Regions from separate parts of the Paraburkholderia pallida genome, predicted to be linked through region 3. Evidence: riboswitches for the same ligand, from Rfam matches in the RefSeq annotation. Region 3 holds a riboswitch; each other region holds the start of a gene.

Region 1 (9,758 bases), on a different contig from region 3:
CTGGCGCCATTACCGCTGGCACGAACGTCTGCCGCAGAACAGCACGTTGGTGCAGCCACGCTTCCCGGAGTGGTGCGGCGAGCCCCTTGCCGGACGACGCTTCTTGCTGGTCGGCGAGCAGGGACTGGGCGACCAGATCCAGTCCCTGCGCTACGCCGACTGGCTGCAGCGCCAGGGGGCAATCGTCGATGTCTGGGTTGGCGAGGCGCTCGGCGACGTGGCGGCGTGTGCGAGCGGGGTGAACAGGGTCTGGACTGCGCTGCCGCCCGGTCCCTACGACTTCTGGAGCCGCATGTTCCGCTTCCCCGAATACATGAAGCTGAGCGCGAGCATGTTGCCGCTCGCGATGCCGTACCTCAGCGCACCTTCCGGGGACGTCGACCGTTGGCGCGAGCGGCTTGCCGGCGCGATAAACACGGACGCGCCCACGCGCCGAATAGGTCTGGTGTGGGCCGGCAATCCCGATTACGAATTCGACCGCTATCGCTCCATCGCCCTGCGCGCGCTGCATCCGGTGCTCGCGCGTCGCGGCGTGGCGTGGTTTGCGCTGCAAAAGGGCGCGGCGCAGAGCGAGGTGGAGGCGCTGCGGCCCGGCATCGACATCACACCGCTCGGGCCGGAGATCGGCAGCTTCACCGATACGCTCGCCATCGTGCAGTCGCTCGACCTCGTGATCACGGTGGATACATCGGTTGCGCATCTGGCGGGTGCTGCGGGCGTGCCGGTGTGGATTCTGCTGCCGACCTGCACCGACTGGCGCTGGATGACGGGCCGCAACGATACGCCGTGGTATCCGTCGGCGCGGCTTTTCAGGCAGCGCGAGCTGGGGCGTTGGGATGACGTGGTCGGGGAGGTGGGTGAGGCGCTGGATGCTTCTTTGTCGTCGCACCGCTAATGATGCGGGCGGGCCGCCGTGACGTGGAAAGCCGCGGCGCAAAGCAAAAAGCCCAGTCGAAGACTGGGCTTTTTGCTTGAATCTTGGTGGTGCCGGAAAGAGGAATCGAACCCCCGACCTTCGCATTACGAATGCGCTGCTCTACCGTCTGAGCTATTCCGGCGTCACATCAGAGAAGGAAGATTATAGGAAGGATTCGCAGAGTATGCAAGCCCTTCCTTCATCTTTTTTATTTTTTCGCTTCCTGGTGGTAGCGCGTCACGCGCTCCACCTCGTTCTTCGAGCCGAGGAACACGGCCACGCGCTCGTGCAGGCTCTTCGGCTGAATGTCGAGAATGCGTTGTTCGCCGTTGGTGGCCATGCCGCCGGCCTGCTCGACGATGAACGACATCGGGTTCGCTTCGTACATGAGGCGCAGCTTGCCCGGCTTCGACGGGTCACGCTTGTCGGCCGGATACATGAAGATGCCGCCGCGGTTCAGGATACGGTGCACGTCGGCGACCATCGAGGCGATCCAGCGCATGTTGAAGTTCTCGCCGCGCGGGCCGTCCTTGCCCGCGTTCAGCTCGCCAATGTACTGCTGCACCGGCTCATACCAGTGCCGCGCGTTCGAAGCGTTGATCGCGTACTCGCGCGTCTCTTCGGGAATGCGCATGTTGCTCTGCGTGAGCACCCACGAGCCGAGTTCGCGGTCGAGCGTGAAGCAGTTCACGCCGTTGCCGGTCGTGAGCACGAGCACGGTCTGCGGGCCGTAGACGGCGTAGCCGGCCGCGACCTGTTGGGTGCCGGGCTGCAGGAACGATTCTTCGGTGGCCTGCTGGCCGTCCGGGCAGCGCAGCACCGAGAAGATCGTGCCGATCGAGACGTTCACGTCGATGTTCGACGAGCCGTCGAGCGGGTCGAACACGAGCAGGTATTCGCCCTTCGGATAGTTGGCCGGGATCGGGAAGAAGGTTTCCATTTCCTCGGACGCCATGGCCGCGAGGTTGCCGCCCCATTCGTTCGCATCGAGCAGGATTTCGTTCGACAGGATGTCGAGGTTCTTCTGCACTTCGCCCTGGACGTTCTCGCTGCCGGCGGTGCCGAGCGCATCGCCGAGCGCGCCCTTGCTGACGTTGAAGCTGATCGCCTTGCACGCGCGCGCGACAACTTCGATCAACAGGCGCAGATCGGCGGGGAGGTTGCTGTGCTCGCGCTGCTGCTCGATCAGGTATTTCGTGAGAGTGGTACGACGTTGCAATGCCATTGCAGTACTCCGGATGCGCTTGGGAATAGCGCAATTCTACCCGCTGGACCGAGGGCGGCCCGCTTGCGGCACTGCAAAAAAAGTCCGCCGATGCCCGGCCTGGCGCGCCGGGCGGCCCGTGCGGACAATCCCCAAAAAGCGCCCGATCGCGCCGGGGCGCATGGCAGACAGAAAAATAATGCAGAAAAAATGCGCACAAAAATGCCGGCCGCGAAGGCCGGCAGCGTGTCTGGCGTGTGCGCAATCGGCTGGCACGCGGCGAGGGAGGACGGCGTCCCGCCGCGTACCGCGCTGAGTCAGGCTTACGCCAGCGCCTTTTCCACGATCTCGCGCACGTCGCGCGACTTCGCCTGTGCGGCGACCTGCTCGAGCGCCGCGCGCATCGCCTCGCGCAGCGCGGGCGTGAAGCGGCGCCACAGCTCGAGATTGCGCGCAAGGCGCGCCGCAACCTGCGGGTTGATGGCGTCGAGCGCGATCACCTGCTCGGCCCAGAACGCGTAGCCCGAGCCGTCCGCCGCGTGGAATTGCGCCGGATTGGCCGCGCAGAAGCTGAAGATCAGCGAGCGCGCGCGGTTCGGATTCTTCAGATTGAAGGCCGGGTGGCGCATCAGCGCGCGCACGGTCTCGATCACCGGACGCTGCGCCGTGCCGCGTTGCGTGGCCTGCAGCGAGAACCACTTGTCGATGACGAGCGGCTCCTTTTCGAAGCGTGCGTAGAAGTCCTCGAGCGCCTTTTTCGCATAGTCGCTGCCTGTGGCCGCCGCGGCGTTCATCAGCGCCGAAAGCGCGGCCGCGCGGTCGGTCATGTTGTTCGCACCGTCGTATTGCGCGGTGGCGAGCCGCACGGCGTCGGCGGGGTCGTCGAGCTCCGAGAGGTAGGAGAGCGCAAGGTTCTTCAGGCCGCGGCGGCCCGCCGCTTCCGGCGTGGGCTCGTAGGCGCCCGGCGTGAGGTTGGCGTCGTAGGCGGCGAGCCATTCGGCCTTGAGCGCCGCGGCGAGGCCCTTGCGCACGAACTGGCGCGCGGTGTGCACGGCGGCGGGATCCGACTCCGCCATTTGCTCCGCGAGGTAGGTTTCGGAAGGCAGCATCAGCGCGAGCTCGCGGAACGACGGCGAGAGCGACGCATCGGTCAGCACGTGAGCAAAGGCTTTCACGAGCGCGTCGTTCAGCACGAGCGGCTGTCCGGCGCCGGCGCGGGCGGCCAGCGCGAGCAGCTCGCGCGTGGCGAGGCGCTGGCCCGCCTCCCAGCGGTTGAACGGATCGCTGTCGTGCGCGAGCAGGAACGCGAGCTCGTCGTTGCTGTAGTCGTACTCCACGATGACCGGCGCCGAGAAGTTGCGCAGCAGCGAGGGCAGTGGCTTGTGTGCGACGTCGACGAAGGTGAAGGTCTGTTGCGTCTCGGTCAGCTCGAGCACGCGTGTCGTGCCCGTCGCGCGCTGTTCGCCTTCGAGCGTCAGCGGCAGGTCCGCGCCGTCGGGGCCGATCAGTCCGATCGCAAACGGGATCAGGAGCGGCCCGTTCTGCGTTTCGCGCGCAGCGGGCGAACCGTTCGCATAGCCTTGCGCGAGCGTCACGCTATAGCGCTTCGCGGCTTCATCGTATTGCGTGGTGACGGTCACGCGCGGCGTGCCCGCCTGGCTATACCAGCGCTCGTATTGGGCGAGGTCTCGGCCATTGGCGTCGGCCATCGCGCGGCGGAAGTCGTCGCAGGTCACGGCCTGGCCGTCGTGGCGCTGGAAATACAGATCCATGGCCTTGCGGAAGCCATCGCGGCCAAACAGTGTCTGATACATCCGCACGACTTCCGCGCCTTTCTCGTAGACGGTCATCGTGTAGAAGTTGTTGATCTCGACGTAGCTCTCGGGGCGCACCGGATGCGCCATCGGGCCCGCGTCTTCGGCGAACTGCATCTGGCGCAGCACGCGCACGTCCTCGATGCGCTTGGTCGCGCGCGCGGCCTCGTTCTCGTCGCCGCCCGACATGGCCGCCGAGAACTCCTGGTCGCGGAACACCGTGAGGCCTTCCTTCAGGCTCAGCTGGAACCAGTCGCGGCACGTCACGCGGTTGCCGGTCCAGTTGTGGAAATACTCGTGGCCCACCACGGCCTCGATATTGGCGAAGTCGACGTCGGTGGCCGTTTCCGGATTCGCCAGCACGTACTTCGTGTTGAAGATGTTGAGCCCCTTGTTCTCCATCGCGCCCATGTTGAAGTCGCTCACGGCGACGATCATGAAGCGGTCGAGATCGAGCTCGAGGCCGAAGCGCCGTTCGTCCCAGCGGATCGAGTGGATGAGCGAGTCCATCGCGTGGCGCGTCTTGTCGAGATCGTGCGGCTCGACCCACACCTGCAGCAGCTTTTCCTTGCCCGAACCGCTCTTGATGCGCTCTTCGAGCGCCACGAGCTTGCCCGCCACCAGCGCGAACAGATAGCTCGGCTTGCGGAACGGGTCTTCCCACTTCGCATAGTGGCGGCCGTCGGGCAGATCGCCTTCCGCGACGAGATTGCCGTTCGACAGCAGCACCGGGTAGGCGGCCTTGTCGGCGCGCAGCGTGACGGTGTAGGTCGACATCACGTCGGGGCGGTCGAGGAACCAGGTGATGCGGCGAAAGCCCTCGGCTTCGCATTGCGTGAAGAAGTTGCCGCTCGACACGTAAAGGCCCGAGAGCGTGGTGTTCGCTTCCGGGTTGCAGGCGCCGGTGAGCGTGAGCGTGAACGCGTCGGGCACGTTCTCGACCGTGAGGCCGTGCTCGTGCGCGCGCACGTGCTCGTACGGCTGGCCATCGATCTGCGCGCCGATGAATTCGAGCTGCTCGCCCATCAATTCGAGGTGCGCGTCAGGCCTGGCGTCGGGGTTGCGGCGCACGCGCAGCGTGCTCTTGACGATGGTGCGCTCGGGCACGAGGTCGAATTCGAGGTCGACGGTGTCGATCAGGAAGGCGGGCGGCGCGTACTCTTCGCGGCGGATCACGGTGGGCGTGGCGGTATCGGACATGGTCTCGTGCGGGAAAGCTTCGGGTCGGATGGCGATATGGGGAGGCCGCGCCTTGACAGTCAATGCGGCGGCCGGCCGTCCCATTGTACAAAGGCTCGGTCGGATTGTCCGAAGTGGCCCGAAGGCGTGGGCCGCGGCGCGGCGCCGAACTTTCGCGCCGGCGCGCGAGTCAGTATGATCGGGGCCTGTCGCGAAAACGACTGCGAGACGACAGCCTTTCACCACCCCTGGCAAGACTGCAACGAGAAGACCATGATGCCCGACCGATGGACCCGCCGCGCGCTGCTCATGCTGGCGGCGCTTGCCGTGACGCTGTCCGGCTGCACCACCTATGTGACGAGCGATGTGACTGCGTTCTCCGCGTGGGAGGGCGGCAGCGACGCCACGCGCACCTACGCGTTCACGCGCAACCCGGACCAGCAGCAAAGTATCGAGCAATCGACCTACGAGAATCTCGTCGCGGGCGGCCTCGCCCCGTATGCATTCCGCCAGGTGCCCGAGCAGCAGGCGCGCTATCTCGTGGGCCTCGCCTACGGCAGCCGCATGGACACGGTGACGGTCGCGCAGCCGGTCTTTTACAACCCGTGGCCTTCCCCGTACTGGGGGCCGGTCAATCCGTGGGGGCCTTGGGGTCCCTGGGGCCCCGCCTACGTGAACCAGACCTACCCGGTGTATTCGCATGCGCTTGGCATACGCATCACGGAAAAAGCGAGCGGGAAGGAAGTCTATAACGTCACGGCACGCACTTCGGGCGACGATCCTTCGCTCGTGCGCGTGATGCCGTATCTGGTGCGCAGCGCGCTCTCGAACTTCCCGCTGCAGAACGGCTCGGTGCAACAGGTCAGGCTGCCGGTGGACAAGAACGGCGGGGCGCCGAACGAGGCGCCGGCAGCCGCCGCGTTGCCGCCGGCGGCTACAGCCGCGCCAGCAGGGGCTGCCCCGGCAAAGTGACCGGTCAGCGTGACGGCTGGCATGAAAGAACGAAAGCGCGCCGGAATCGAAGGTCAGGCGCGCTTTGCTTTTGGGGCGCTCACGCGTCCTGTTCCCCGTTGCGTCAGACGCCCACGCCCATGATCGCGAGCACGCCGAGCACCACGAACAGCACGGCGGCAATGCCGTGCACGAGCCTGGTCGGCAGCTTGTGCGCGAAGCGGTCGCCCAGCAGGATCGCGGGCACGTTCGCGATCATCATGCCGAGCGTCGTGCCGGCCACCACGCCGAAGAAGTCGTGAAAGCGCGCGGCGAGCGCAACGGTCGCGATCTGGGTCTTGTCGCCCATCTCGGCAAGAAAGAAGGTGACGACGGTGGCCCCGAACACGCCCAGCCGCGTGCGGTTGACGTTGGCTTCGCCTTCGTCGAGCTTGTCGGGCACGAGTATCCACAGGCCCATCGCCACGAAGGACGCGGCGAGCGCCCAGCGCATCACCGAAGGCGTGACGAGCGAGCCGAGCCAGGTGCCGAGCGCGCCCGCACCCGAGTGATTGACGAGCGTGGCGACCAGCACGCCGAGGATGATCGGCATGGGCTTGCGATAGCGCGCCGCGAGCACGAGCGAGAGCAACTGCGTCTTGTCGCCGATTTCGGCGAGCGCGACCGCGCCAGTGGAGACGAGAAAGGCTTGATTCACGTTTTGATGATCCTCGGGCCGAGATGAGTGCGAGCGACGACCCACGACCCGCCGGGCCCTGTAGCGGCGGTCATGAGTCATCGGTCTCGCCAGGCCCGAGGCTGCATCCGCCATGGCCACGCAGGCCAAGTCTGTTGACGGACGCCCCCGCCTGACGTGCGCGGCGCGCGGCAAGTCCTTAGCGGCTGGCCGGGTGGCACGAGGCGGGGCGGCTACTCCCCAATGAATGAGAAATTATAGCATCGGCATTTTCCGACAAGATGCGTTGCCGATCCTGTCAGATTTGCGGTCTTTAGCGCTTCGCTTCATCACGGCTGTGCACGCGCGCACCGGCCGCATAGGTCTCGAACACGGCGCGGTCGTCGCCGAGCAGGGCGAGTGCGAACAGCAGCTCTTCGAGCGATTCGGCGCGCGCGGTGCGGCGCGCGAGCAGCGGCGTCGCCTTCGGGTCGAGCACGACGAAGTCCGCTTCGCTTTGCGGCGCGAGCGTGCCGATCTTGTCGGCGAGGTCGAGCGCGGCCGCCGCGCCCGCCGTGGCGAGCCAGAACATGCGCGTGGCCGTCAGGTGATGGCCGCCCATGCGCGCGACCTTGTGCGCCTCGTTCATGGTTTGCAGCATCGAGAACGACGTGCCGCCGCCCACGTCCGTCGCGAGCGTGACGGGCATCTGCGAGGCCTGGGCCTTGTCGAAGTCGAACAGGCCGCTGCCGAGGAACAGGTTCGAAGTCGGGCAGTGCGCGGCCACCGTGCCGGTCTGCGCCATGCGCTGCCGGTCTTCGTCGTCGAGCCAGATGCAGTGGCCGTACACGGCGCGGCGACGCAGGAGTCCGTAACGATCGTAGACGTCGAGATAGCTGCGCTGGCGCGGGAACAGCTCCTTCACCCACTTCACTTCGTCGAGATTCTCCGCGACGTGGCTCTGAATGAAGATGTCGCCGTGCGCCTTCGCGAGCGCCTCGCACGCTTCGAGCTGCGCCTCGGTCGAGGTGGGCGCAAAGCGCGGCGTGAGCGCATACATCTGGCGGCCGTTGCTGTGCCAGCGCGAGATCAGCTCGGCGCTGTCGTCGTAGCCGGACTGCGGCGTGTCGCGCAGGAACTCGGGGCAGTGGCGGTCCATCAGCACCTTGCCCGCAATCATGCGCATGTTCTTCGCGGCGCTCGCCGTGAAGAGCGCATCGGCCGACTGCTTGTGCACCGTGCAGTAGACGAGCGCCGTGGTGGTGCCGCAGGCGAGCAGCTCGTCGACGAAAAAGCGCGCCGTGTCGCCCGCCACGCCTTCGTCGGCGAAGCCGCGCTCGGTCGGGAACGTGTACGTTTCGAGCCACGGCAGCAGACCCGGCGCGGGCGAGGCGATCATGTCGGTCTGCGGGTAGTGGATGTGCGTATCGATGAAGCCAGGCACGATCAGCTTGTCGCGCAGGTCGTGCACCGTCGCGCCGTCGGCTACGCTGGCGCGCAGCGCCGACCAGTCGCCCGACGCGGTCACGCGGCCGTCTTCGACGATCACGACGCCGTCTTCGTGGAACACGGCGGCATCGGGCGACTGCGCGGGGTCGCCGGTGAACGTCAACAGTTTTGCGCGATAAGCCGATTGAGTCATGGGAACATCGTCTCCAAAAATTTCAGGTATTCATAAGCAGGATTCGCGCGTGCCTTGCGTCTTCGCAGATGGCGCGCTGCGTGCGCGCCGCTCCTGAAAACGCGGCGCGCAAAAGCCCTGGGGCCGGCGCTCTCGCGCCGGTCCACATTGGGGGTGAAGCCCTAATTTGGAACGTCCTGCGTTGGGACGTCCTGCGCGGGATCAGGCCACGGCGCTGCTCCAGTACTGATCGAGCTTCGCGATCAGCGCAGCGCGTTCTTCGGGCGTCACGAACGACGCCTCGAAGCTGTTGCGCAGGATCGTGTACACCTCTTTGTCGTCGAGCTTCAGCGCAACGATGATCGCGCTGTAGTTCTCGTTGACATAGCCGCCGAAGTAGGCGGGATCGTCGGAATTGACGGTCACCGCGACGCCTTCGTCGAGCAGCTGCTTGAGCGTGTGCTTCGTCATGTCGTCGAACACGCAGAGCTTGAGGTTCGAGAGCGGGCAGACGGTGAGCGCGACGCGCGTGTCGGCGAGGCGCGTGACGAGCGCAGGGTCTTCGATGCTGCGCACGCCGTGATCGACGCGGTCGACCTTGAGCAGATCGAGCGCTTCGTAGATGTAGGCGGGCGGCCCTTCCTCGCCCGCATGCGCGACGAGCTTCAGGCCCTTCGCGCGCGCCTTCTCGAACACGCGCTCGAATTTCGAGGGCGGATGGCCGCGCTCGGACGAATCGAGGCCCACGCCGACCATGCGCGGATAGCGGTCGAACAGCGGCAGCGCGGCGTCGAACGTGGCGAGCGCATCGGCTTCGCTCAGATGGCGCAGGAAACAGAGGATCAGCTTGCTCGTGAGGCCGCGCTTTTCAGCGTCGGCGAGCGCGCGGTCGATGCCCGCGACCACGGTTTCGATCGCCACGCCGCGCTCGGTGTGCGTTTGCGGATCGAAGAATATTTCGGTGTGCACGACGTTGTCCGCGAGCGCGCGCTCGCAGTAGGCCATCGTCATGTCGTAGAAGTCCTGCTCGGTGAGCAGCACGCTCGCGCCCGCATAGTAGATGTCGAGGAACGACTGCAGGTCGGTGAACGCGTAGGCCGCGCGCAGGGCTTCGATCGACTCGTACGCGAGCTTGACGTTGTTGCGCTGCGCGAGCGCGAAGATCAGCTCGGGCTCGAGCGAGCCTTCGATATGGATATGCAGCTCGGCCTTCGGAGCGCGCGCAGCTTTCTGCACGAGCGGGTTCGCAGGGGTCGTGATGGTCATGGTTCGCTCAATCGAGTTCGTTAGTGAATGACATCACGCGGAATGGATTGTGCCGGGGACCGCAACGCCAGCATGCTCTCGCGCATGCAGGCCTGCCGCATGCGCCTCGATCGCCTGCAGCAATTGCGCGGCGGCCGAGATCGCGATGACTT
Region 2 (9,758 bases), 690 kb from region 3:
ACCTTCGTGCTGATCCTCGGCGTGCTGTATCTCGCTTCGCCGCAGGTGGGGCTCGGCGCGCTCGACGCGCTGCCCGTTGGCCTGCTCGTGCTCGGCATCGGTATTTCGCTGGGCGGCCCCACGGGCTACGCCATGAGCCCGGCGCGCGATCTCTCGCCGCGCATCATGCATGCGCTGCTGCCGATCCCGGGCAAGCGTGACAGCGACTGGCGCTATGCGTGGATTCCGGTGCTCGGGCCGCTTGTCGGCGGCGTGGCGGCATCGTCGCTGTATCTGTATCTGCACGCGATGCACTGAGTGTCGTAAATCGGACGCGGGCCTGGTATCGAACCCGGTCCGCGTCTGTCTAAAGCCTGTTCGCGAGCCCGGTGGCTTCACGCTCAGGTGCAGCGGGGAAGCTTGCCAATCTCTGCGCGACACGCGCCACTACCGGTTGCCAATCGCCAGGCCGGGGTTGCCGAAACAAGGTCACGCTGTCGTACCATCGCTGTGATTCCTGCGTCCCCCACGCCCATTGCGACACGCGATCGAGCATCGCGAACACGGGCTTGCCGAGCGCGCCGCCCAGATGAAGCGGAGCGCTATCGATCGTCACGACCGCATCGAGTGCGCAGACATGCGCGGCGACGTCTTCGAAGCCGTCGCGGTAGTCGGGCGTCAAATCGCAGTGCGGCACGTTCGCCGGCATAGCTGTATGCCCCGGCGAAAGGGGATGGAAAACCACATCGTTCAACGCGAAGAGCGGCGCCAACGCTTCAAGCGTCATGGAACGCTGCGCGTCACGCCTATGGTTGGGATCGCCACGCCAAACGAGACCGATCTGAAGTGCATCATGCATCGGCGATGCCTCGCGTACACGAGACTGCCATTGCGCTGCGCGCGACGCATCGGGCTCGAGATAGGGCGTGCCGCGCACCTGCTCCGTAAGCGGCTCGGCAGGGCCGGTCCCCGATTCGCGCGCGCGTGGGGCATGATGTGAGAGCGTGGAGAGGTCCGGGTAGATCCAGATAGATCGTTTCCATGATCGTGGACACGATCTATCTGGATCTACCCGGTCAAACGGCGGGCGTGGGCGGAGCGGCCGGCTTCAGTTTGTCGGCCACGTTCCAGGGAAGCAGTTCGTCGATGCGGTTGACCTTGTGGTCCGCAATATGAGTGAGCACGTATTCGAGGTAAGCACGTGGGTTGATTTCGTTGAGTTTGCACGTACCGATGAGACTGTACATCGCCGCCGCACGCTCACCGCCGCTGTCGGAGCCAACGAACAAATAGTTTTTTTCTGCCCAACGCTACACAACGCAGGGCATTTTCTGCAAGCACATTGCTGATCTCGGCGCGTCCGTCCTCGCAGTAGAACGTGAGCGCCGCCCAGTGGTTCAGCGAGTAGTTGATCGCGCCCGTGAGCGTAGACTTCTTCGACAGCGTCGCAAGCTTGGCCCTGAGCGTCGATTCGAACGCGTTGAGCAGAGGCTTGCTCTTCTCCTGCCGCACACGCAACCGCTCATCGGGAGGTTTGCCGCGAATGTCGGCTTCGATGCTGTAGAGCTCGCCGATCATCTCGAGCAGTTTCTGGGTATCCGGAGTCGGCGTACGCTCGTGAACGTCGTATATGTACCTCCTCGCGTGATCCCAGCATGCCGCTTCGAAGACGTCGCCGCTTGCGTACAGCTGATCGAAGCCGGCGTAGGCATCCGCCTGCAGGATTCCCTTGAAGTTGGCGAGGTGCGTTTGCGGATGAACACCCTTGCGGTCCGACGAGTACGTGAACCAGACTGCCGCAGGCTCCGTCGAGCCCGAGCGTCGATCGTCGCGCACATAGACCCAGAATCGGCCGGTTGTCGTCTTCTGGTTGCCCGGTGTGAGGACGGGAACCGTCGTGTCGTCGCCATGAAGCTTGCCGGCAGCCAGCACGTAGCGCTGGATCGCCTCGACCAGCACCATGCAGAGCTCGACGATCTGGCCGATCCAACGGCCCATGCTGGCGCGATCGAGCGTCACCCCGTCGCGGGCCGCGATCTCCGACTGGCGATACAGAGGTTGGTGATCCGCGAACTTCGATACCGCGATATCGGCCAGCAGGCTCGGATGCGCGATGCTGCGCTCGATCGGCAGGCCCGGCATCGGCAGTTGTTCGATATGGCCGCAGCCGGGGCAAAGCAATTTGCGCCGGATCGTGCGGATCACCTTGAATGCGGCGGCTACGCGCGCGAGCTGTTCGGATACGTCCTCGCCCAGCGGCTGCATGGTCGTCGCGCACCTGGGGCAGAGCGGATCAGGCTCGAGTACGATCTCCTCGCGCGGCAGGTGCGGCGGGAGCGGTTCTCGCGAAGGCGATTTGCTGGCCGGCGCATTCGGTGTCCTGTCTCGCTGGTTACGCGCCTCGGCAGCACCACGGCCGCCCGTCAGGTCCTCCAGCTGCGCCTCGAGCTTGTCGATCTGCTTGGCGAGTTGTTCGGACTTGCGCCCGAAGTGCATCCGCCTGAGCTTGTCGATCTGCGCCTTCAGGCGCTCGATCTCGTCATCTCGCGCGGCGAGTTCCTCCGCCATCTTCGCAATCGATGCCTGGTGCTCAAGCAGCGATGCCTGTTGCGCGAGCACCATGGCACGGAGCTCGGCGACAGTATCGGGAAGCGGCGCTTGATCGGACATGCGTCGCAGTTTACGAGCCTTCCTCGAGGTTTACAACATCGAGAGTGCGGCGGTGCGTCGTGGTTGTCGCCAGTCGATGCCCTCGAGCAACATCGACAACTGCGCGCTCGTCAGATGGATCTTGCCGCCGTCGGCCTGCGGCCAGATGAAACGCCCTCGCTCCAACCGTTTCGCGAGAAGCCAGAGCCCGTCCTCAGTAGCCCAAAGCACCTTCACAAGATCGCCGCGGCGCCCTCGGAAGATGAAGACGTTACCGCCAAGGGGGTTCTCCTCAAGCGCCGTTTGCACCTTGGCAGCCAGGCCCTGGAAGCCGCAGCGCATGTCAGTGACGCCCGCGACAAGCCAGATACGCGTACCCGTTGGCAGAGAAATCACGAGCGCAGACTCCTCAACACCGTTCGAAGCGTCTCAGCGTCGACAATACCGTCGACCTTAACCACCGCCCGACCGATCCGAACCTCGATTGAACCAGTGGGCACAGCCGGCCTCACGGTCTCAGGCTCTGGCAGCGCAGGAGGTTCATTGACCGATGACGCCTCGTTCACGATTGCCACCGGAACGAGTTGCACCGCCTCGGCTTGCTGTTCCGCCAGATACCGGCGCCGCCACGTGAACACGAGGTTCGCGTTCAAGCCGTTCTCACGGGCCAATCTGGCGATTGACACCCCTGGTTCGCAAGCTGCCATCGCCAGGCGACGTCGGAATTCCGGATTATGGTTTGGGCGACCTTTACGGCTGCCGGGCCTCTGTGTTGGCTCTGACAAAATGATGTCCACCACTTCGAAAATGATGGACATCACTTTGATGCCGATCCTTGCGGGCGTCTACGACGGCCATCGCGAGCCGCTTACCCTGCTCCGGCTTCAAGCGAAGCATGAAAGGCACGCTCATCATCGGCAGGCAGTAGTCAGGAGTGCCATGCTCGGCATAGTTTCTCGCTTCGATCTCGATGCAAGGCGCGTAATGGCGTGCGAAGAGCGTGCGCAGTGCGCGCCTGCACGCCAGGACCAGACGGCCGCCTTCGGCTTGCACACGCGCCGTGAGTGCGGGGATCAGCCGGACCATCTGAATGTCGTCGCCATGTCCCTGCTCGCTATAGACCAGCAGCGTGCGGCCCTTGAGCGGCTGGCCAGTCCAGCGCGGAGCCACGCGCGTCATGATGGACACGACACTGTTTGATGCGCGGTCCGTTCGCGCGAGGCGCCCTTCGTATCGTGACCAGCCGCGTGGCCAGTCGCCATTGCGCAACTCCAGCTCGGCGAGATCGACGGCCGATGTGGGTGCGTTGCTGTCGAGCGCGAGCGCGCGTTCATACAATCGCCGGGCCGCGCCGTAACGCGCCTGTTCGGCGACAAACTGCGCCAGCGCAGCGAATACGTCGCTGTTTCCCGGGTGATGGGCATCGGCGATGCGCATCGTTGCTTCCGCTGCGGCAGGGTCATGGCGGCGCCATTGCGCACAGGCCAGTTGCCACGACATTTCGAGGTCGCCAGGACGACGGGCGAGCTCCGCGTGGCACACCTGTTCGACGGCTTGCCAATCGCCCGCATACCGCCGCTCCAGAACCCGTTGCAGCGGCAAGGCCGGATCGATCATCGGATCGATCTGCCAGGCGCGCAGCAAGGCCTTCTGGCGCAACTTGAGTGTTGCCTCGTCGGCGTGGCCGGACAATGCGCACGCGATCAGCCAGTGCAGGCGGGCATCGTTCGGGTGATGAGTCTCCAGCGCGGCCATGAGGTGCAGCGCCATCGCGCGGCCGTCGATCTTGTCCGTTATCCACGTTGCCCATTGCAGGGCGTCGTCCGGCTCGAGCGCCTGGGCAGCAAGCGTGACGAGTTTCAGAGCGGCGTCGTCGCGCCCGGATGCGCTGGCGAACAATGCGCATCGCAGGAATCGAGTACCAGCGTGGGCGACGTTCGATGCACCTCGCGCCTGTTGCTCCGGCGTGGCTTTCAGGCCGAGGCCGGCTATCAGGTCTGCCTCGAGACAGGCGCTTTGACCCGTGGAATCGAATGCAATCGCGAGGCGTTGCGCCGCGTTAAAGCCATCGGATTGCAATGATTTGAAGACCGGTAGAAAGGTATCGCTCGCGGGTGAGATGGCTTGATTCATTCTCGCGCTCCTGGGAGAAAATCGATGAGCGACGAATTGGGATTTCCGTCTGGCACGCAATGCTCTCGCCGCGCTCGTGGCGAGCGCTATAGGACCGCTCCGAAAAGGGTGTGTAAAACGAACACGGCCCGAGCGCATCGGGCCGCGGTGCAAGCAAACAGGTCACGTCGATTCAACCTGCAGCCAACTTCGACGCGCCTTCGCGCATCACTTCGGAATCACGCAGAGCATGGCCGCGAACGCCGCATAGAGCCAGCCCACGTGCGTCAGCTGGCGGCTATGCACTTGTGGCGCGCGGAACGCCCACTGCAGGAACACGATGGCGAGCATCGTCGTGACCGCGGCGAGAATCGACGGCGCACCGAGGTGCCACGACGTGAAGAACAGCCCGAACGCGGTGGGAATGGTCGCCTGGATCATCATCGCGCCGCTGATGTTCGCGAGCGCGAGCCGCTCCTTGCCCTGACGCACCCAGATGATCGCGTTCATGATCTCCGGCAGCTCGGTGGCGATCGGGCTGAAGAGCAGCGCCGTCAGTTGCGGGCTCAGCCCGAGCCACGGACCCACCGCGCTGATCTGCTGCACGAAGAGGTGCGAGGCGAAGAAGATCACAGCGAGCGCACCCACGGTCTGGAGCAGGACCCAGAACAGTGACGGATTCGCATCGCGCGGACGCAGCTTGAGTGGTTCGAGTCCCACGTCTTCCACGCTGTCGCTCTGGTCGCTGAGCTCCTTCCAGCAATAAATCGCGTAGGCCGCGAGAAACGCGATGCCGAGCAGAGGCTTGAAGCTGAACACCACGAGCCCGAGCCCGATCTTCACGACGAAGATCGCGAGGAACCAGAGCTGGTCGCGGCGCAAGCGGCGCGTGTCGGCGTCCACGGTGCCGGCGCGCGCGCGGCCCGTGCGTGCAGCCGTTGCCAACAACGCGACGCCCACCACGGCATAGGCGACCGTGCTGAGCGCGAGCGGGCCGCCGATGGCCGCGCCAATGCCGATTTCCTTGTGGGCCGCATCGGTGCCGAAGGCGACCGCCACGAGCGTGACCACGCTCTCGGGCAGCGCGGTGCCAAACGCGGCGAGGATCGTGCCGGTGGCCGTTTGCGTGACCTTCAGCTTCTGGCCGAGCCATTCGACGGCGTTGACGAAGATCTCGCACGACAGATAGATGATGCCGGCGGCGGCAATGAGCAGGGCGAACGTCCAGATCATGACGCACGCTCCGTAGGGCGCGCGCAAGTGCAGATGCGGGAAAGGCGGGACATGGGTAGCGGCATTCCTCGGGCTGGACGATGGGACCAATGACGCCATCCCCCCCGCCCAGCCCGGGTGTGAGGGATAACGTCATAGGTCTCGTCAGGCCGAAGAACGGCTGCCGGCGCCATGGCACTGTGTGCCAATCATGTTGACGCCGGCGCGGCACGCATTGCGCGTGACGCAGACTACTCCCCTAAGACCCGCGCATTATAGCCGACGAAGCCGGCCGCGCGGAAGGAAAGGGGCGAAGCCGGATCAGAAGTGGTGGCGGATGCCGACCATCGCCATGGCCTGCTTGTTGGTGGTCGCGTCGTTGCCGAAGTCGGCGAACGAGGCGTTGGCGTCGACGAGCGCGCCCGTATCGGCGTCGATCGTGTGGCCCGAGGCCTTCTGGTAGCCCGCGAGCACGTAGATGTCGGTGCGCTTGGAGAGGAAGTAGTCGCCGCCGAGGCTGAACTGGTTATAGCTCGCGTTCACGCCGTTGCCATGGCCCTTCGTGTAGTTGTAGCCGACACCGATCAGCGCCACCGGCGTCACCTGGTAGTTGATGTACGCCTGGCCGGTGTTGAACTTCGTGTCGCTGTTGGGGCCGGACGCGCTCTGGTAGTTCGCGTAGTCCACGTTGCTGTACGAGAGGCCGAAGGTCATCGGACCGTAGTTGTAGTTGCCCACCGCGCGGATGATCTGCAGCGAGTTGGCCGAAACGAAGCCACCCGTGATCGCCGGCGAATCCACGTTGACGTCGGTGTTCGGGTTCAGGCCGTCGAACGAAGCCGCCGTGCCGCTGTTGCTGTTGGCCTTGAAGTAGCCTGCGCCGAAGCCGAACGGACCATGGTTGTACGCCGCCGCGAGGGCCCAGGTCTGGCCCGCGCCCATGCTGCCCGCCTGGCCGCCGAATGCGTACATCGCGCTCACCTGCAGGCCCGCCCAGTTCGGGCTCGTGTACTTGACCGAGTTGCTGGTGCGGTAGCTGTTGTCGTAGTTGTCCATGTCGCCCGGCGTCGCGAATGCGGAGCCGAAGTTCACGTCGTCGGTCATCGGCTGGAGCAGGTCGATGAGCGGATCGTACTGGCGGCCCAGCGTGAAGCTGCCGGCCGTGTTCGAGTTCAGGCCCACCATCGCGGTACGGCCGAACATGCGCTGGCCCTGGCCCTGCTTGCCGTTGTCGATGTTAAAGCCGCTTTCGAGCTTGAAGATCGCGGAGAGGCCGTTGCCGAGATCCTCGGTGCCCTTCAAGCCCCACAGGTTCGGCGACACGTTGCCGGACATCATCTGGAAGGTATTGCCCGAACCATTCTTGCCCGCCTGATTGCCGAAGAAGGCGACCGAGGTGTCGAGCGAGCCGTAGAGCGTCACGCTGCTTTGCGCATGAGCGGCGGAGGCGATGGTCGCCAGCGTGGCAGCGAGAGCGAGAGCGGTTTTTTTCATTGGCGAATATTCATTAAAAAGTTGCGTGAGAGAGCGTGTACTTCATGAAAAACGAATCGCAGCGCGGCAGGTACGCAAGGCAAATTCAGGGGCGATTATGCGTAACGTGCTCTGTGGACGAATTTGAAAATCGGAAAGACTGAGTTTCAGAAAACGCGTTCGTGCGTGGGTCCCGTCTGGACGGCGCTGCAAGGGCGCAGTGCGCGAAGGTGTTGTTTTTTTGCGGCGATCTGTGGCGTGGCGATGTGTGCATAGGCACACGTCGTGGATGCGCACCGCGCTGGCTGGTGCGCATGGCAAGCCGCGCATGCGGCTTTCGTGGACGTATTGCAGGTGCGATGTGCCGCGCGAGTCGATCAGGACAATTGAGCGAATTCGCTTTCATCCTGGCGCGCGGCGGTCATGGGCCGGATCTTAAACATTTCTTCATTTCCCTGCGGATATTCGCGAGGGTTCGCGCCTCTATCCTTGCCGCATGAATTGCATTGCAGCCCTGCGATGCATCGGGAACCGGCGTGCAACAGCGCCGGCACAGTCAACGGTAACGGCCGCCTGGCCGGACAGGAGTTTGAAGTGAAGAAGAGTTGGAATTGCGCGATTGCCGCGCTCATGTTGTCGGTTTCGGCGTTCGCGCATGCACAAGGCACGGCGACACCCGTTGGCGCTGCGCCCGACGCGGCGGCGCCCGTGGCGGCGGCTCCGGCGGCCCCCGCATGGAACGGTGACGGCACGGCACACATCACGCGTGCCCAGGTGCGTCATGAACTCGTCGAAGCGCAGCAGGACGGCCAGTTGAAGCTGCTCAACAGCACGGTCTACGCCCACCACTGACGCGACCGGGCACAGCCGTCAAGTCGCACGGGCCGCGCGTCTTGACGGGAACTCGCCTTGCGGCCAGTCATCCGAGTTTCGATTCCATGAAATCACGCATTGTTATTTATGTCGTGCGCGCGGCGGTGTGCGTCGCGGCGGCAGCCGCCATGTCGGGCTGCGCAAGTCTGCATCCGCAGCCCAACGGCCCCGGCGACTGCGTCGGACCGCCGGATTATTGCGTGCCGTTCTTCGGTTCGTAATGCGAGGCGGATGCCGCGCGGCGCGTCAATGGCTATTGCCGGCGGCATTCGAAGCCGGCTGCGCGGCCGTATGGCATTCGTCGAACAGCCAGCGCCGGAACAGCGGCACAGCGGGCGCTTCGGGCCGCGCCGGCGGACGCACGAGAAAGTAGCCGCGCGCCGTAACGACTGGCGTATCGATCAGCCGCACGAGCTGGCCGCTCGCAACCAGCGAGTCAGTCAGCGGGGTCCAGCCGAGCGCAACGCCCTGGCCCATCAGCGCGGCATGAATCACGAGCGCGTAGCTATTGAAGGTTATCCCCTGTTCATCCGCGGGCGCCCGCAAATGCTGCGCCGCGAACCATCCTGTCCATGACAGCCAGCGCACCGGTTCCGTCGGCTGAACGTGCAGAAGCGGCAACGCCGCGAGGTCGGCGGGCGTCCTCACGTGGCCGTGCTGCGCGTAAAACGCGGGCGAGCAGACGGGAGTGACCTCCTCCGGAAACAGTCGCGTGGACGTGCAGGGCGTCCAGTCATCGTCGCCAAACGCGATCGCCACGTCCGCGTGATCGCGGCGCGGATCGAACGTCTGCTGCGAGGTGACGACCTTCACGTTGACGTCCGGCATCCGTTGCTTCAGTCCCGCCAGGCGCGGCATCAGCCAGAAGGTCGCGAAGCCCGCATCGGTGAGAATGGTTAGTCCTCCTGACGCACGGCGCGCGCGGATTTCGGCGGTGGCATCGCGGATGGTCGCCAGGCTCTGGCGCACCGCCTCATAGAGGCGCTGGCCGTCGGGCGTCAGCGTCACGCCGCGGTGGCCGCGCTCGAACAGCGGGGCGCCGAGGTCCGCCTCGAGCTGCACGATGCGCTGGCTGACCGCCGGCTGCGTCGCGCCGAGCTCGCGAGCCGCGGCGGTGAAGCTCGCAAGTCTCGCAGCCGCCTCGAATACCGAGAGCGCCTGCATCGGCGGCAAACGATCCTGGTCTGACATAAGCGTCCCTTATGGGGCCATAAGCTGAGGGCGTCTTCACGCGCGTTTAATGGGGCGACATATTGTGGACACGCCGCACGTCCCTTCGGACATTGCGCCGTTGAGTCCGGCAGCCCGTCGTGCCGCTGCATCCCTGCGGCAATGCCGCGTGGCCGGCCACTACCCCCGATTTTAACTGCCCTCGATCATGAGCTCTAAGCCCGCAAATATTCTCATCCTGATGGCGGACCAGATGACGCCTTCGGCGCTGCGCATACACGGCAATGCGG
Region 3 (9,758 bases):
TTTGGTTGTGCGAAAGGAATAGCCACGTGGGTTGTGCGTTGTATGCCACTCGCTTTTAGCTAGCCGGTTCAGCCATTGCAATTACACGAGATCGCCCGGGAAATAAACCCTCCGTTGCCGGAATAAACCTCGCATTCTCCTCGTTCCAGAAACGTTACGTCCTTTGGACAGAACAGGGAGTACGGTCATGAAGTCTCCAGTCGACGTGTTCGGCGTCGTAGCATGCGCAGCGGCCATCGCGACGCTCGTGTCATGCGGCGGCGGCGGTTCCAGTTCGAGCCCTTCAAATCCGCCGGTCCAGTCGTCGTTCGCTGTGACGGCGCTCGTATCGGATGGCGCGGTGGCCGCCGCGCACACGGATGCGAATCTGAAGAATCCTTGGGGCGTCGCCTTCAATCCGAACGGATTCGCCTGGGTCGCGGACAACGGCACCAATGTCGCGACGCTCTATGACGGCAACGGCGTGCCGCAATCGCTGGTCGTCGCGATACCCGACGGGAAGAACGGCCCAGCATCACCCACCGGCATTGTCTTCAACAGCACGCAAAGCTTTACTGTCACGGAGAACGGCAAGTCCGATGTCGCCGCATTCATCTTTGCGGGCGAGGGCGGCACCATCACGGCGTGGGCACCCGCCGTCGGGCCGACCAGCGTGTTCGTCATGTACGACGACGGCACGGGCGGCGCCGTGTACAAGGGTCTCGCGCTGGCAGCGATGAATGGCAGCAACTTCCTTTACGCGACCGACTTCCATAACAACAAGATCGACGTCTTCAATACGACGTTCACCAAGGTCGCGATGCCGGACGCCTTCACGGACCCGGCGATCCCAGCCGGCTTTGCGCCGTTCGGCATACGGGCGATCGGCTCGAGTCTGTTCGTCACTTACGCGATGCAGGATGCGGCCAAACACGACGATGTCGCGGGCGCGGGTCTCGGCATGGTCGATGTGTACGACACGGCGGGTAACCTGAAGCAGCGCTTCGCGACGGGCGGCGTGCTCAACGCGCCCTGGGGTATCGCGCAAGCGCCGGGCAACTTTGGCTCGATGAGCGGCGCGATACTGATCGGCAATTTTGGCGACGGCACGATCAACGCGTTCAATGGATCGAGCGGCCTGTCGATGGGGCCGCTCAATGGGTCGAACGGCAGTCCGATCGTCGAGCGCGGCCTGTGGGGCATCGCGTTCGGCAACGACCTCAGCAGTCAGCCTTCCAATACGCTGTTCTTCGCGGCGGGGCCGAATGACGAGGCTGATGGCGTCTATGGAAGGATCGATGTGATTCCGACGTCGAACCCAGGCATGAACACAGGTTCGGGTACCGGCACTGGCACGAGCGGAGGGACGGGCATGGGCATGTAGTGGAGACCGCGCACCAGGCTTTCGCTCCGCTTCGACGGTTTGTTGTCACTGAGCGGACACAGGGCGTGATCCGCATCCGCTGCGTCACGGGCGAACCGGCCGCGCCGTGACCGGTTCGCCCGCATCCGGCTTGACCGCATCCGGCCTGACCGGGTGCGGCTGCCGGCGTCTAGCGCGCGACCTTGGCCTGTCGCCGGGACCGGTCGTTGAGGATCTGATGGCGCCGATGGTCGGTCATCTTTTTCCAGTCCCGGACTTCTTCGCGAGTGCGAAGGCAGCCGACACAGAGCCCGGTTTTACCGTCGAACGCGCATACATCGATGCAAGGCGATTTGGCTGCCATCAATAGGCCGCGGCGCGGGTCGGATTGATTTCGACCGTCACATGCGACAGTCCCCTGAAGCGCTTGAGCGCCGCGTGATAGAAGTCCGGGTTGCGTTGGGCTTCATGGGTGACGACCGATACGATCGCACTCATGTGCCCGGGGCCGACACGCCACAGATGGAGGTCGAGTACGGTGTCGCCATTGTCCTCGATGACATGACGGACGTTCTCGGCCATGCGCCGGTCCGGATTCATGTCCAGCAGGATGCCTCCCGTATCGCGCATCAAGCCCCATGACCAGTTCGCAATCACCAGCGCCCCGACCACGCCCGCGAGCGGGTCCATCCAGAGCCAGCCAAACGCGCGCGCAAGCACGAGGCCGATGATTGCCAGCACCGACACGGCCGCGTCGGCGATCACATGAACGTAGGCAGCCCGGATGTTGTGGTCGCGGCTCGCGGCATCGTGCGCGTCGTCGTGACCGTGGTCGTGCTCTTCGAACTCGATTTCGTGCTCGCCATCGGGCAGGCGGACAACTGCCCTGAATGCGTGCGGCTCAGGAATGTCCTCTTTCGATTCCAGATAGCCGTTGCGCTCGGCAAATGCAAACGTCTGACGCGTGCCGTCCGGGCGAATCGTTACGACAGAGACACTATCGGACGTGAGCTTCGAATTCGCTGTCTCCGGCGTGATACGAAACACCGGCGGGACGCCATCTTCGAAAATCGACACCGCAAACACGCCGGCGGTGCCGAAGACACGCTGGACCTCGTCGTCGTGGCCATGCTCGCCTTCATGCCCATGCCCGTGGCTGTGCCCGTGGCTATGTCCATGGCTGTGCCCGTGATGGTCGCCGCTAAGCAGCCACACGCTTGCAAGGTTGACCAGCAGGCCAACCACGGCAATGGGAATGGCCTGGCCAAAGTGGATCGGTACCGGTGAGAAGAAGCGCGAAACGGCCTCATACCCAATCAGCAGGGCAATCATGGCCAGCACGATGGCACTCGTAAAACCCGCGAGGTCGCCCAGCTTGCCGGTGCCGAAGACGAAGCGGGAATCGGTCGCGTGCCTGCGTGCGTACGTGTAGGCCAGAGCGGCAATCAGCATCGCGCCTGCGTGCGTCGACATATGCAGGCCGTCGGCGACGAGCGCGAGGGAGCCAAAGAGGCTGCCGCCGACGATCTCGGCCACCATCATCGCGCTGCACAGCGCAATCACCATCCAGGTCCTGCGCTCGTTGTCCGCGTGGGCGGCGCCCAGGAAAATGTGGTCGTGTCCCGCCCCGAAGGCGTCGTTCGTAAAGTTGCTCATGTTGCGCTCACTTGAAGTAGCTGTGGACTACCTCGATCAACTGTTCGGTGCCGCTGCCGTGTTCGTCGGCGGGCTCGGCGTCGACCAGATGGGTGCGGATGTGGTCCTCGAGCACAACGGCGAGTAACCCGTTCATCGCCCCCCGACAGCTGGTGACCTGCTGCAGCACATCCATGCAGCCGCGCTCTTCCTCGAGCGCGCGCTCTATGGCTTCAACCTGCCCCTTTATCCGGCGAATGCGGTTAAGCAGCTTCTGCTTTTCGCGAATCGTATGGCTCATGCCTGTTCTCCCGTTAGCGGGCGCACTGTAGCACAGATAGGGTAGGGGGGTATACTAAAAACGAACTTGCGCCCTCAGGCGTCCCGCTCTTATAATCGCGGCACTCTTCGGGGAGTAGCCGCTCTGGACGCGATGTCTGGAGGCGCACGTCAACATACTTGTCGGCCGACTGGCGACATGGCGTGTGCAGCGCAAGCCTGGCAAGACCGATGACGTACATTCCCACCTGGCCGGGTCGCGGGAATGTGTGTCATCGCGTGTTGACTGCGCGGCCCGGTAACGACAATCCCCATGGAATCCTTTCTCGTATCGACCAGCGTGGTCGCCCTCGCCGAAATTGGCGACAAGACTCAACTGCTCTCGCTCGTCCTGGCGGCCCGCTATCGCAAGCCCATTCCGATCGTGCTTGGCGTCTTCGTGGCAACGTTGGTCAATCACGGCTTCTCGGGCGCGCTGGGAGCGTGGCTCGCAAATGTCATCAATCCCCATGTCATGAACTGGGCCGTAGTCGCCTCGTTTGCGCTGATGGCCGTCTGGATTCTCATTCCGGACAAGCTGGACGATGCCGATGCCGTCACAAAGGGGCATATGGGCGTGTTTGGCACGACGGTCGTGACGTTCTTTCTCGCGGAGATGGGCGACAAGACGCAGGTGGTGACAGTCGCGCTGGCTGCGCGATTTCACGAGTTTTTTGGCGTCGTGGCAGGCACGACGCTGGGCATGATGCTCGCCAACGTCCCGGTCATCTACCTTGGTCACAAGTTTGCCGACCGGCTGCCGACCAAGGCTGTGCATGTGCTTGCCGCGATCATCTTCGTGGTGCTGGGAGGGTTCGCGCTCAGGACGGCGCTGTATCCGGATGCGCATCCGATGTTCTAACGCCTCTCGGGGCACGTGTTTCTGCAGCGACAGTGCTGGGCGAGCGTATCGCCCGTGAGCTCGAACGGATTGGGCGGGACGAGCGCAAGCCCCGCGAGACGACTTCCGTAGAAGGGCCGGAGCGGGATAGCAGTGCTACGCCGCAGCTTGCTTCGAAGCCGCGCGGATCATATCGGCAGCCTTTTCAGCGATCATGATCGTGGGAGCATTGGTGTTGCCGCTGACGACAGTCGGCATGATCGAGGCGTCCACGACGCGCAGCCCCTCGATGCCGTGGACGCGCAACCGGGCATCCACGACGGCGAGCGGATCGTTGCCCATCTTGCAGGTGCCGACCGGGTGGTACTGGGTGTCGGCGCGGTTGCGGATATCCTGCTCGACGGCGCGCTGGTCGGATTGGTCGACGGGATAGAGCGGCTTCGCGCCCAACGCCTTCAGCGGCGGCGCCTCGAGAATGCGGCGCTGCAGATTCGCGCCCTTGAGCATGACGGCCATATCCGCGGGATCAGAAAAGAAGCGCGGGTCGATCCGCGGCGCGTCGAAGGGATCGGTCGTGGCCAATGTCACCTTGCCCCGGCTCTTCGGGCGCAGAACGTCGACGTGGCAACTGAAGCCATGTGACAGATGCAATTTGCGAGCGTGGTCGTCCACGATGGCCTCCACGAAGATCATCTGGAGGTCGGGCGCCGGCACATCGGGGCTGCTGCGCACGAACGCGCCCGCGCCGGCGTAGGGCGTGGTCATCAAACCCTTGCGCTCGCGGCGCCATTGCGCAATCCCCTTGACCACACGCGCACTGCCGCCGAGCGACATGCCGAATGTCTCGGGGCTGCCCGCCATCGAGTAGCTGTAGACGTAGTCGATATGGTCCTGGAGGTTTTCGCCCACACCGGGCAGATCGTGCACCACGGGTATGCCCATGGTTTGCAGTTGAGCGCCGGCACCGATGCCGGAAAGCATGAGGATTTGCGGCGAGCCGAAGGCGCCGGCGCTCAGGATCACTTCGCGATTGGCCTTGAGGTCTCGCGTCTCGCCGCCAATCTTGACGCGCACGCCAATGGCACGGCTGCCTTCCAGCAGCAAGCGCTCGGTTCGCGCGCCCGTCATGACCATGAGGTTGGTTCGCGCCAGGTTGGGCGTGAGATAGGCTTTGGCCGCGCTGCAACGTTCGCCATTTTTCTGCGTGACCTGGTACATGAAGGCGCCGTCGCGATCCACTCCGTTGTAATCCGCAACGATCGGCACGCCGCAGTGCACTGCGGCCTGCAGGAATCGTTGATGGATGGGGCTGGGAGCGTGGAGATCCGCCACATTGAGCGGGCCGCCCCTGCCGTGGAACGCGTTGTCGATCGTTTCGTTATGCTCGGATTTCCTGAAGTAGGGGAGCACGTCCCCGAACGACCAGCCCGGGTTGCCCTGCGCCGCCCAATTGTCGTAGTCCCAACGATCGCCGCGCACATACAGCATGGCGTTGATGGAACTGGATCCGCCAAGAGTCTTGCCACGCGGCTGATATCCGCGCCGTCCGTTGAGGCCCGCTTGCGGCACGGTCTTGAACGCCCAGTTATGCAGGCGCGTCGGCAACATGGCGACCACGGCCGCGGGCATCTGGATCAGCGCGCTTTTGTCCGAATCCCCGGCTTCAAGCAGGCAGACGGTGGTGTGGGGGTCTTCGCTCAGACGGCTGGCGAGCGTGCTCCCGGCAGACCCGCCGCCGATCACGATGTAGTCGAAAGAAGTATGCATATCCAGGCAGGTAGATAACGGAGGACGCCGGCGCAATGCAGTCCGGCCTGCCCGTGATTTCCTGGACCGGGGCCGCTAGCGATATGCGCTTGTCGGGTTGTCGTTATGGAACCGGGCCCGGGGCGCCAGCACGCCAGCGGCGCATCGTCATACGTGCATGCGGCTGAACGAGAGGCTGCTGTGGGCGGGCCGGCCTTAACCGATGAGGAAGTCTGGAGCAGGCGCGCCGGATCGACTATCCACTTTTCGGCAAGTTGCGCACGCAGCCGTGGGTGTCAGGGGAAATCCCAGGTATGGCCGGCGCCATGGATGGGCTGGCGCAAGGTGTCCGAAGGACGTTCGTGAAAGAGCTTCGCGTATTCCACAGCAAAGCGGCCCAAATGGAAGAAGCCCCAACGCGTGGCGACTTCGGTCACCGAGGTCGTGAGTTCGCCGCGCAACAGTTCCTGCCGGACGGCCGACATGCGCCTCAGGATCAGGAACCGGCGCGGGCTGCAGCCGAACGCCTCCTGAAAGGCGCGTTCGAGCGTCGACAGGCTCGTGTGCGCGGCCTGGCACAGGTCGTCGATACGGACTAGCGGGCCACGCTGGGCGTCGAGGAAGTCCTGGGCGCGCCGCACGATCCGCCATCGTTCCCCGGCATCGAGAAATGCGCCGCGGCCCGCTTGCCGGCCATTCAGCTCGCCGAGCAAGACCGAAAGGATGTCTTCGTGCGCGAGCGCCAGTTCCGCATTCGCCTCATCGGTCCCTGCGCCGTTGGCCAGCAGCACAGATGACCAATGCTGCAGCGTACGCATCATCGCGTCGCTGTATCCGGTCAGGCGCGAACCACCGCTGCGCGACGCGAGCCCCAGATCGACGCCGATGGCGTCGAGCCGTTCGCGCTCCACCTGGATGGACACCCACTGCGGTTGCGTGGGCAGGCAGAGCACCAGTTCGCTGCCTTCCGGCGCGACCACCAGCAGCCCGTTTTCGACGGGGGTGCCGAACAGCCGCCAATCGCCCTTGCCACTGAGCAACATGCCCAGCGTGACCCGGTTGCGGTTGAGCGCGCCTCGCGCCATGACAGACAGGCTGTAGTTGCCCCAGTCGACCTGGAGCTCGCGGCTCGCACTGTGGGCGATCGTGCCGCGGAATTGTCCGACCTCCAGCTGGACGTGCTCCAGCACACCCTCCTGGAGCGCCTCGCGCAGGGTGTGCGGGTCGAATCCGCTCAAGCGGGTCTTCTGGCGAACGTGACCCGATTGCGGAAATGAGGGAGAGATGGGGGGCCGCATGATGACGAGCGCGCGTGGGCTACAGCCTTCCGAGTCGAGGCGAGGGCTTTATTCTGACATGGCGCGGCCGCGAGAACCCAATCCGCGTTGTCGTGCGGCGTTCAGAATACGCTTCGTTTCAAGGCGTCGTTTCGATATCGAATACTTGACGCGTTGCGTCATGGCTTGATGAACCTGAGCGTCATGCGATCCGATTCGCCGATCGCGGCATAACGCGCGCGGTCCACGTCGCCGCCCTTGTAGCTGGGCGGCAGTGACCAGACGCCGTGCGGATAGTCCTTGGTGTCCTTCGAATTCGCGTTGATCTCGCTGCGCGCGGCCAGCACGAAGCCCGCGCTCTGCGCATGCTCGATCACATACTCTTCGGTCACATAGCCGGTATCGATCATCTGCTGCACGGTCGTGCCGCGCCGCGCGCGATGCTCTTCGACGCCGAGCACGCCGCCGGGCTTCAGCGCGACATAGAACGCGCGCAGGTTGTCGTCGATCTGGCCATCCTTGATCCAGTTATGGATGTTACGGAACGTGAGCACCTCGTCGAACTGGCTTTGCGCGTCGAAGCCCTTGAATTCGCCGGCGTGCAGGGTGCCCACCTTGACGTTGCCATAGAGCGCGGGGTTCGCCGCGAGCTTGTGCAGAAAGGCGGTGTCGGTCTCGCGGTCCTCGGCGGCCAGATCCGCTGACGTGCTGACGTATTGGGCCTCGTAAAGATGGCCGCCGTTGTGCAGCCACGGCGCCAGGATATCCGTGTACCAGCCGCCGCCCGGCGCGATTTCGAGCACCGTTTGGGTGGGCTCGACGCCAAAGAACTGCAGCGTCTCCTTCGGATGTCGATAGACGTCGCGCGCTTTGGCCCGCTCGCTACGCTGGGGACCGGCGATTGCGGCATCGAGTGAAGCGGCCGCCGCCGGTAGCGCCTGCGTGCTGGGCCCGGCCTGCTTCGTGGGCGTCGCGCATCCAGCCGCGAAGAGGGCGAGAGACGCCGTGGCGATGGCAGCAGTGCGTTTCAGTGCGAGACGTGTGGAGACAAGATGGCGTTGGACCGGATTCATGGGCGCGAGTGCGGGTTTTGGATAGTCGACACGATACCCGCTTATGCGCACTCGTGCTGGCCGGAAGGGTCGCCCGCGCAGCCGCAAGCTCGCCCGGAATCGCTCGGCGCGAGCTTGCGGCTGCTGCGCACCCATCCAGGCGGCTTCGATTTCAGGCATGTTTACTTCGCATGCGAATTTAAATATACTTCGTATGCGAATCATCTGCGAAGATGATGTTCCGAAAGAACGCCGCTTGGCTTTCAGGAGAAAGGTAATGATGCAGGCGATCAAGGCAGAGCTTTTAGAGGGTGTGCTGACCGTAACGATGTCGCGGCCGGACAAGAAGAATGCGCTCACGAACGAGATGTACGGCGCACTCGCGGACGCCGTTGCGCGGGCGAACGCGGATGACGAGATCCGGGCGCTATTGTTTCAGGCCGATGGGGACATGTTCACCGCGGGCAACGACATTGGAGAATTCGCGGCTCAGTCGGCAGGCAACGGCCCGCAAGAGCGGCATGTCGAGCGCTTCCTGCGGGAACTCGCGACGGCGACGGTGCCCATCGTCGCGGCAGTCCAGGGCAAGGCCGTTGGCGTGGGCACGACGATGCTGCTTCATTGCGACTACGTGCTGCTCTCCGAGGACGCGCAATTGATCACGCCCTTTGTGAATCTCGCGCTGGTGCCTGAAGCGGCGTCGAGCCTGCTGTTGCCATTGCGGATCGGACATGTGCGGGCGTTCGACATGTTCGCGCTAGGCGATCCGGTTTCCGCCGATGCGGCTGTCGCATGGGGTCTTGCGAACAGGAAGACCTCGGCGGCGGAACTGCGCGCGGAAGCGAGGAAAGTTGCGGAGAAGATCGCCGCGCGCCCGGCGGGGTCGCTCACGGCAATGAAGCGATTGATGCGCGATGCGGCACAGCTGGTCGCGCAAATCGATAGCGAAAGGACCGTCTTTGCCGATCGGCTGGCGAGCGCAGAGGCGAAAGAAGCCTTCGCGGCTTTCGCCGAGAAGCGCAAGCCCGACTTCACGAAATTGGCTCGACAATAAAAGGCTACGCGGTCAATGCGTGAAGCAGGGCGCGTCTCGCGCCCTGCGATTGTTTAAGCGGCGTCTTCGTCGATAGCGGGGAACTTGTCCTGCAGGCTGGTCAGCCAGCGTGCCACGATGTCGATTTCGGCGTCCGTGAACCCATCCGTTAGCCTGGCGTTCAAATCGGCGAGACTGGCTTTAGAGCGCTTGACCGCCGCTCGTCCCTCTTTGGTCAACCAGAGGCGCGAAACGCGGCGGTCGGACTCGTCGGCATGACGCTCGATGAGTCCGGCCCGTTCCGCGCGATCGACGAGGCCGCTCATGCCTGGCGCCTTCAAATCGAGCGCGGCCGCGGCTTCATTGGTCAGCGCGCCGTCGTTCTTCGCCAGAAAAAAAAGCAAGCCCGCTTGTGCCGCCGTCACGCCGCCCGCCCACGTGCGCGCCTGCGACCAGCGATGGAGGCGTCGCTGCCCCACGTTCAGCAGATAGACGAGCCGATGATCCATTCCTC

Evidence for each region. A riboswitch is a leader RNA that binds a small molecule or an ion and turns the genes downstream of it on or off. The one in region 3 is predicted to bind manganese.
Region 1: linked by a shared signal. The riboswitch ahead of E1956_RS07235 (TMEM165/GDT1 family protein) and the one ahead of E1956_RS36875 (TMEM165/GDT1 family protein) in region 3 are both predicted to bind manganese.
Region 2: linked by a shared signal. The riboswitch ahead of E1956_RS41555 (sodium:calcium antiporter) and the one ahead of E1956_RS36875 (TMEM165/GDT1 family protein) in region 3 are both predicted to bind manganese.

Annotation. Positions count from the first base shown of each region.
Region 1 covers NZ_CP038148.1:1,585,073-1,594,830, forward strand. Annotated here, with positions in the region: gene E1956_RS07210 (tetratricopeptide repeat-containing glycosyltransferase family protein) at 1-895, shown strand, start outside; tRNA gene E1956_RS07215 (tRNA-Thr) at 983-1,058, opposite strand; gene E1956_RS07220 (class 1 fructose-bisphosphatase) at 1,125-2,141, opposite strand; gene pepN (aminopeptidase N) at 2,444-5,134, opposite strand; gene E1956_RS07230 (DUF4136 domain-containing protein) at 5,387-6,085, shown strand; gene E1956_RS07235 (TMEM165/GDT1 family protein) at 6,189-6,761, opposite strand; yybP-ykoY riboswitch at 6,770-7,001, opposite strand; gene guaD (guanine deaminase) at 7,054-8,361, opposite strand; gene E1956_RS07245 (adenosine deaminase) at 8,563-9,606, opposite strand; gene xdhC (xanthine dehydrogenase accessory protein XdhC) at 9,640-9,758, opposite strand, start outside.
Region 2 covers NZ_CP038151.1:1,532,837-1,542,594, reverse strand. Annotated here, with positions in the region: gene E1956_RS41595 (MIP/aquaporin family protein) at 1-297, shown strand, start outside; gene E1956_RS41590 (hypothetical protein) at 347-916, opposite strand; partial or broken gene tnpC (IS66 family transposase) at 1,056-2,649, opposite strand; gene tnpB (IS66 family insertion sequence element accessory protein TnpB) at 2,680-3,024, opposite strand; gene tnpA (IS66-like element accessory protein TnpA) at 3,021-3,446, opposite strand; gene E1956_RS47155 (tetratricopeptide repeat protein) at 3,379-4,527, opposite strand; gene E1956_RS41555 (sodium:calcium antiporter) at 4,969-5,973, opposite strand; yybP-ykoY riboswitch at 6,046-6,224, opposite strand; gene E1956_RS41550 (porin) at 6,274-7,446, opposite strand; gene E1956_RS41545 (DUF4148 domain-containing protein) at 8,020-8,277, shown strand; gene E1956_RS46485 (hypothetical protein) at 8,364-8,519, shown strand; gene E1956_RS41540 (choline sulfate utilization transcriptional regulator) at 8,545-9,489, opposite strand; gene betC (choline-sulfatase) at 9,677-9,758, shown strand, end outside.
Region 3 covers NZ_CP038151.1:434,405-444,162, forward strand. Annotated here, with positions in the region: gene E1956_RS36855 (TIGR03118 family protein) at 188-1,363, shown strand; gene E1956_RS36860 (DUF1289 domain-containing protein) at 1,533-1,706, opposite strand; gene dmeF (CDF family Co(II)/Ni(II) efflux transporter DmeF) at 1,706-2,998, opposite strand; gene E1956_RS36870 (metal/formaldehyde-sensitive transcriptional repressor) at 3,006-3,278, opposite strand; yybP-ykoY riboswitch at 3,376-3,554, shown strand; gene E1956_RS36875 (TMEM165/GDT1 family protein) at 3,570-4,157, shown strand; gene E1956_RS36880 (GMC family oxidoreductase) at 4,293-5,903, opposite strand; gene E1956_RS36885 (helix-turn-helix domain-containing protein) at 6,179-7,120, opposite strand; gene E1956_RS36890 (class I SAM-dependent methyltransferase) at 7,339-8,232, opposite strand; gene E1956_RS36895 (enoyl-CoA hydratase-related protein) at 8,489-9,265, shown strand; gene E1956_RS36900 (MarR family winged helix-turn-helix transcriptional regulator) at 9,319-9,753, opposite strand.